One region of the Herbaspirillum seropedicae genome, then DNA from elsewhere that is predicted to be linked to it. Evidence: predicted binding sites of a transcription regulator. Region 1 holds the regulator's gene; the other holds the start of a gene.
The links. The regulator LexA, encoded in region 1, represses DNA repair genes until DNA is damaged. The targets are predictions, from matches to a motif close to ACTGTATNNNNATACAGT.
Positions count from the first base shown of each region.

Region 2: recA (recombinase RecA) is a predicted target of LexA. The motif match lies at 2,149-2,166, and genes of this name have one in related genera.

Region 1 covers NZ_CP011930.1:2,333,566-2,337,180, forward strand. The annotation lists gene ACP92_RS10325 (tetratricopeptide repeat protein) at 1-933, opposite strand, end outside; gene lexA (transcriptional repressor LexA) at 1,131-1,781, opposite strand; gene rpsF (30S ribosomal protein S6) at 2,178-2,543, shown strand; gene priB (primosomal replication protein N) at 2,565-2,864, shown strand; gene rpsR (30S ribosomal protein S18) at 2,920-3,204, shown strand; gene rplI (50S ribosomal protein L9) at 3,231-3,615, shown strand, end outside.
Region 2 covers NZ_CP011930.1:718,353-721,967, reverse strand. The annotation lists gene recX (recombination regulator RecX) at 120-584, opposite strand; gene recA (recombinase RecA) at 944-1,999, opposite strand; gene ACP92_RS03265 (tetratricopeptide repeat-containing response regulator) at 2,420-3,615, shown strand, end outside.

The DNA.
Region 1 (3,615 bases):
ACCGTGATCGTGCTGGATGGCGCCGATGTTGTTGTAGGTGAGGGCGTGTTTGGAATCCACCTCCAGCGCCTTGTTGAACATGCGCATGGCATCGTCAAAACGGTCACTGGTGGAGAAATAGCTCGATCCCAGCTTGACGTAGGCATTGGGATCCTTGGGGGCGATTTCGATGACGCGCAACAGGTGTTCGTGGGCCTCGTCGATCCGGTTCAGCTTCAGGTAGGAATCGGCAATCTTGTTGTGCGCATAGGTATCCTGCGGATCGAGCAGGATGGCCGTCTTGTGGGACTCGATGGCTTCCTTGTACATCTCCATGGCATGGAAGGCCTCGCCCAGGGCGGTATGGGACGGCGCGAAACTGATCTGCAGTTCCAGCGACTTCAGGATCACAGCCACGGCTTCGTTGTAGCGTTTGCATTCGATCAGGGCGCGGCCGAGGTGGGAGAGGGGGCCGGGCGCATTGGGTTCGCGCTTGACGGCGTCCTCGAAGTAGGCGACCGAGGCTTCCGGGTCGTTCTTCTCGTGCAGCGCATTGGCCAGGCCTATGCGCGAGGCGCGGTGGTCCCGGTCGATGCGGATGGCGTGTTCGTAGAGGGCGATGGCTTCGTCGATGCGATCCTGGCTCAGCACCGTGCCGGCCAGGTTGCTCATGTATTCGGCGTTTTCCGGATCGGCTTCGATGGCCTTGCGCAGATAGGCTTCGGCGTCGGCGAACTTGCCTTCGTGCATGGCCACCAGTCCGCGCGCATGATTGGCGAACACCAGCGTGGGATTGCGCGACAGGACCGCCATGCATAACGCCTTGGCTTCGTCGGTCTTGCGGCTATCCAGCAGGTCAAGCGCCTTGCGCACGTCGAGCAGGTCTTGCAGGGGATGCTTGGGCGGCGGGGTGGCCGGCTTGCCGTGCTTGTTGCTGTTCTTGCGCGTCGACATCGAAGGGGGTCCTTGTGGTTGGGTGCTGTAGTTGCACCGGATATAGCTTTCCAGCAGGGATGATATGCGCGCCGAAGTCCAGGCGAAGAGGAAAACAGAAAGCAAAAAACCTTCGTTTTAGACGAAGGTTTTGCATGAACGGGTGCTTCCGGGCCGCAGTGCAGAGCTTTCTGCGGCGCGGTGGCGGCCCCTGGCGCCTAGTTCCAGCTGCGCATGAGCCCTACGGCCAGGCCTTCCAGGGCGAACTGTTCTTCGTTGGGCTTGACGATGATGGGTTTGAAGTCGGGATTTTCGGGGAAGAGGGTGATCACCGAGCCGGTCTTCTGGTAGCGCTTGACCGTGACTTCGTCAGCCAGCCGGGCCACGACGATCTGGCCATTGCGGGCCTGGTCGGTCTTGCGCACGGCCAGCAGGTCGCCATCGAGGATGCCGGCGTCGCGCATGGACATGCCGCGTACCTTGAGCAGATAGTCCGGCTTGCCGGAGAACATGGCTGGGTCGACCTGGTAGGTCTTTTCCACGTGTTCCTGTGCCAGGATGGGGGAGCCTGCGGCCACGCGCCCGATCAGCGGCAGGCTCAGTTGCATCAGGGCCGGGTGGGGCAGCGCCATCTGGCGGCTGGCAGCCTGGCCGCCCGGTTCGCGCAGGCGGATGCCGCGCGAGGTGCCGGGCGAGATCTCGATGGCGCCCTTGCGCGCCAGGGCCTGCAGGTGCTCTTCGGCAGCATTGGCAGAGCGAAAGCCCAGCTCTGCGGCAATCTCGGCGCGCGTGGGAGGGAAGCCGGTGTTCTCGATGGCGTTCTTGATCAGGTTCAGGATTTGTTCCTGGCGCGCGGTCAGTTTGAGCATGGAAGGGCCTTTCTCTCGGGGAAGGCTGTGTGGATGAACAGTCTGTATTTTTATACAGGTGCAATCCTTGTGTCAACGGCAACATGCATTTCCAGCGGTCGAAAAAGCGGCTTTTGCGGTTTTTCTTCACTTATGTTCACTTATGGATAGATGGGCAGCTGGCCCTCTATATATAGAGGGGTTGAAAATGGTGAGGGGATCGCTCTCTTCCTGCGCCCAGCGCCTTCCTGCGTCTTCTTGTCCTTCAATGAAGGTGATTTGTCTCTGCCAGGCGTCGGTCGGACCTGCCGATGATTGCTGTTCTATCCAAAAGCTTGTATGATCTTGGGTTTTCCTCTTCCCACACCCGTCTTGACGCCGGGGTGGGCGTCTTCAATAAGTCCATAAGGAGTCTACATGCGTCATTATGAAATCGTATTTATCGTCCACCCGGACCAAAGCGAGCAAGTGCCGGCGATGATCGAGCGTTACAAGGGCATCGTCACCACCCGCGGCGGCAAGGTCCACCGTGTCGAAGATTGGGGTCGTCGTCAACTGGCCTACCAGATCCAGAAGCTGGCCAAGGCTCACTACGTCTGCCTGAACATCGAAGTCGACAGCGAAACGCTGGCTGAAATCGAAACCGGCTTCAAGTTCAACGACGCCGTCCTGCGCCACCTGACCGTCAAGATGAAGAAGGCCGAAACCGGTCCTTCCCCCATCCTGAAGGCAGTGCAGAAGGAAGACGCGGCCAAGAGCCGTACCGAAGCTCCGGCAGCTTAAGCGCTGCGAACATCGCGGAGAGTGAACCAGTTTCAAGTCATCGCCAGCCTGGCCGAACGTGATGTCCTACGTTATACGCCGGCCGGTATACCGATTGTCACTGCCAGGTTGCAGCATCAGTCGGAACAGGTGGAAGCTGGCATGAAGCGTCAGGTCGAATTCGAGATCGCGGCGCTGGCAGCGGGGGAAATCTCGGGTGCGCTCAACAGGGCGGCACTGGGTGAAATCTTCCGGTTCACCGGCTTTCTGGCCCGCAGGAATCGCAACAGCAAGAGCGTCGTGTTTCATATCGTTGATTTTGGCCCGGTCGCGCCGGATTGAGCGGCGCAAGGTAGCCAAACAGACCTTACCCAATTTTTAGATACAGGAGCCAACCATGGCATTCGGTAAAAAGTTCGATAAAAGCAAGCTGAAAAACAAGCGTCAACAGCAAAACCCGCTGTTCAAGCGCAAGAAATTCTGCCGTTTCACCGCCGCTGGCGTTGAACAGGTCGATTACAAGGACGTGGACACCCTGAAGGACTTCGTCCAGGAAAACGGCAAGATCATGCCGGCACGCCTGACCGGTACCAAGGCCCACTACCAGCGTCAAGTTGACACCGCCATCAAGCGCGCGCGTTACCTGGCCCTGCTGCCGTACACCGATCTGCACAACGCGTAATCTGCGCCGAGAAATAGGAGAAAAACATGCAAGTCATTCTGTTGGAAAAAATCGTGAATCTCGGCGGTCTGGGTGATGTCGTGCGCGTCAAGGACGGTTTCGCACGCAACTTCCTGATCCCGCAACGCAAGGCCCGCCGCGCTACCGATGCAGCCATCGCTGAATTCGAAGCCAAGCGCGCTGAACTGGAAAAGGCTGCTGCCGAGAAGCTGGCCGCTGCCCAAGCCCAAGGCGAAAAGCTGGCCGGCGCTACCGTTGAAGTTTCGCAGAAGGCCGGCGTTGACGGTCGTCTGTTCGGTTCGGTGACCAACTTCGACATCGCTGAAGCCCTGGGCAAGAAGGGCTTCGCCGTGGAAAAGGCGCAAGTGCGTCTGCCCAACGGCCCGCTGAAGATCGTTGGCGAACACCCCG
Region 2 (3,615 bases), 1.6 Mb from region 1:
AAATTACCACTCGCCGGGATAGGTCGCGCACCAAGTCCCGGACGTCGAGAAAAACGGCCTGCCGAATTGCCCCAGCAATTACCTCGGGGCAATGACGCCGACAGTGATACAAGGCGCGGTCAGCTCGGATCGTCTTCGTCCAGCCAGGCGGTCTGGAAGGCCTCCCGGATGCTGCGATGGGAAAAGCCGCGCTGCTGCAGGAAGCGCATCTGCTTTGCGCGGGTCTCGGCGTCGGCCGGCGGGGCAGTGAATTTACGGCGCAGCACCTGGGCGGCCCGCTCGGCTTCGCCAGCGGCCAGATCCGCCTTCAGGTCGGCGATGGCCTCGCCTTCGATGCCGTGGCCATGCAATTCGGAGAGGATGCGCTGGTTGCCATAGCGCGCAGCGCGGCGATGCACCAGCGATTCGGAAAAACGTTCCTGGGAGAGGAAGCGGGACTGCTCCAGCCACTGGAGCAGCGCTTCGATGTCGTCGCCCTCTTGCGCGTAAGGGGCAAGCTTACGCGCAAGTTCCAGACGACTATGCTCACGTGAAGAGAGATATTTGAGCGCCCGTGCTTTCAGGCTGATCGGCGGTCTGGGCATGACGTTCGATTACACGGACGAAGGAGCAGATGAATACACGGGAAGCTGATGCAGTAAAAACCATTCAGGGCATCGCAACGGTGAGGCAAGGATGCAATGAAAGGGTGATGCAGTGAGACGATGATGCAATGAAGCGGTGATGCAATGATGCAGTAATGCGGCAAAACAAGCGCAGTTCGGTACCCATACCCTGCCTGCCCGCAACGCGGAACAAACAAGATATGGCGACTACGACAGCACCCCATCGCCCGCCAGAACAGCAGCACATGGCAGGCGCAGGGCAATCAAACGCCTCCCTGACGGCAACGGCTCAGGCAAACCCAGCCGCCACGCAGGCGCATGAATGAGGGAGCGGAAGATCAGGAGGCTTTCGCTTCGGCTTCGGCTTCGCCACCGGCCAGTTCCGGCACACCCAGGGCCACGCGGACCTTGTTTTCGATCTCGCGCGCCAGTTCCGGATGTTCCTTCAGGTAGTTGCGGGCATTGTCCTTGCCCTGGCCGATGCGCTCGCCGTTGTAGCTGTACCAGGCGCCGGACTTCTCGACCACCTTGTGCTCGGAACCGAGGTCCAGGATCTCGCCTTCGCGCGAGGTGCCTTCGCCATACAGGATGTCAAAGTGGGCTTCGCGGAACGGCGGAGCGACCTTGTTCTTGACGACCTTGACCTTGGTCTCGCTGCCGATGACTTCGTCGCCGGACTTGATCGAGCCGGTGCGGCGGATGTCCAAGCGCACGGAGGCGTAGAACTTCAGGGCATTACCACCGGTGGTGGTTTCGGGGTTGCCGAACATGACGCCGATCTTCATGCGGATCTGGTTGATGAAGATGACCGTGGTATTGGTACGGTTGATGCTGCCGGTCAGCTTGCGCAGCGCCTGCGACATCAGGCGGGCTTGCAGGCCAGGCAGGGAGTCGCCCATGTCGCCTTCGATTTCAGCCTTGGGGGTCAGTGCGGCCACGGAGTCGACCACGATCAGGTCCACGGCGCCGGAACGTACCAGGGCGTCGCAGATTTCCAGGGCCTGTTCGCCGGTGTCGGGCTGGGAGATCAGCAGGTCGTTCAGGTTCACACCCAGCTTTTGCGCATAGGTGACGTCCAGTGCGTGCTCGGCATCGATGAAGGCGCAGGTGCCGCCCAGTTTCTGCATCTCGGCAATCGATTGCAGGGTCAGGGTGGTCTTGCCCGAGGATTCCGGGCCGTAGATCTCGATGACGCGGCCACGCGGGAGGCCGCCGATGCCCAGGGCGATGTCCAGGCCCAGTGAGCCAGTGGAGACCGCCTGGATTTCCTCGGCGATGACGCCATCTTCCATGCGCATCACCGAGCCCTTGCCAAACTGCTTTTCAATCTGTGCCAACGCGGCGGCCAGCGCCTTGCTCTTCTCAGAGTTGTTCGCAGCTTTTTTGTCGTCCATAAGTCTCTCTCGGCAAAATGTCGTGAAGAAGGGGTACCCGGGGAATGTGATGCTGGGGCGGCCGGTGGACCGGCAATACAGCGCAATATCTAACGCAATGTCGCTGCGGCCTCGCCGCGCGCATCGGTTCAACGCCCCGATAGAGCGATACTGTATAAAAAAACAGTGCTTCGTGCAAGCGTTTTGTTCGTCGCCCGAGAAGCGTTCGGAAGGAAAACCACAATTATAAGAGAGTCGCGGTCCCTCCAAGCGGCTAAATCGCAGAGGAATGATGCAAGGGCGGCAAAAAAACGGCACACTCGCGACTTGGTAGAATTTTTCGTCAGCTTTACGTCAATATAAGTGTAAAACTACGCCATCTTGACGCTTATTGCATTACAGCAATATTTTGCAGTCCACATCGTTGGATACATTGTTCCCATGAGTTTAGTGCCTTTCAGCCATATCAGCGCCCTTCGCAGCCTGATCATCGACGACATGCCGACGATGCGTCAGAACATCCGCATGCACCTGGGACAGCTGGGCGTGACCAAGGTCGATCAGGCCGCCACGCCTGATGAGGCCATCCGTTTCGTGCAATCGGGCAACTATGACCTGATCATCTGCGACTACAACCTGAACAAGGAAAGCAACGGCCAGCAGCTGCTGGAGTTCTTCCGCACCCAGAACATGCTCTCGCCGACCTGCATGTTCATCATGGTCACCGCCGAGAGCGGCTACAACCTGGTGGCCAGCGCGGCCGAGTTCCAGCCTGACGCCTACATGCTCAAGCCGCTGACGGCCAGCCGCATCGCCGAGCGCGTGGACCGCCTGCTGGAAAAGCAGCACGCCATGCTGCCGGTGACCGAGAAGATGAAGCGCAAGGACATCAGCGGCGCCATCGCCGAATGCGACAACGTGCTCAAGGCGGCGCCCAAGTGGATCGTGGAGATCATGAAGACCAAGGGGACGCTGCTCATCGAGCAGCGCCGCGTCGACGAGGCGCGCGAGGTCTACAAGCAGGCGCTGGGCATGCGTGACGACCTGGTCTGGGCCAAGATCGGCCTGGCCCGTTGCAATATCGTGGCCGGCCAGATGGACGACGCTCGCGCCATCGTCGAGGATGTGCTGGCGCAGAACAAGCAGTTCATCGCCGCCTATGACCTGCTGGCGCAGATCGACGAGGCCCAGGGCAACCAGGAAGGTGCGCTGGAGGCGCTCACGCGCTCGTCGGAAATCATCCCTTCGGCGCGCCGCAGCCGGCTGGTGGGTGATGTGGCCTATCGCAGCGGCCACCTGGACCAGGCGCGCGAAGCCTATGACAAGGTGCTCAAGCACACCAAGGGCTCGCTGACCGCACAACCCACCGACCTGCTCTCGCTGGCCCAGGTGCATATCGACAGTGGTGACGCCGATGCCGCCCTGCGCCTGCTGGAAAGCGCCCCGCGCCGCTACGAGGAATCCAAGCTGTTCATCTCGGCGCAAGCCGCCGTGCAAGCCCAGGCCTACGTGCAGCTGGGCGATACCATCTCGGCCCAGCAGGCCTTCGAGACCGCCCGCCAGGCTGCTGGCGAAGAGACCTCGGACATGGCCACGCTGGCCCTGGCCAAGGCCGCCTTCTCGATGGGTCGCGACGA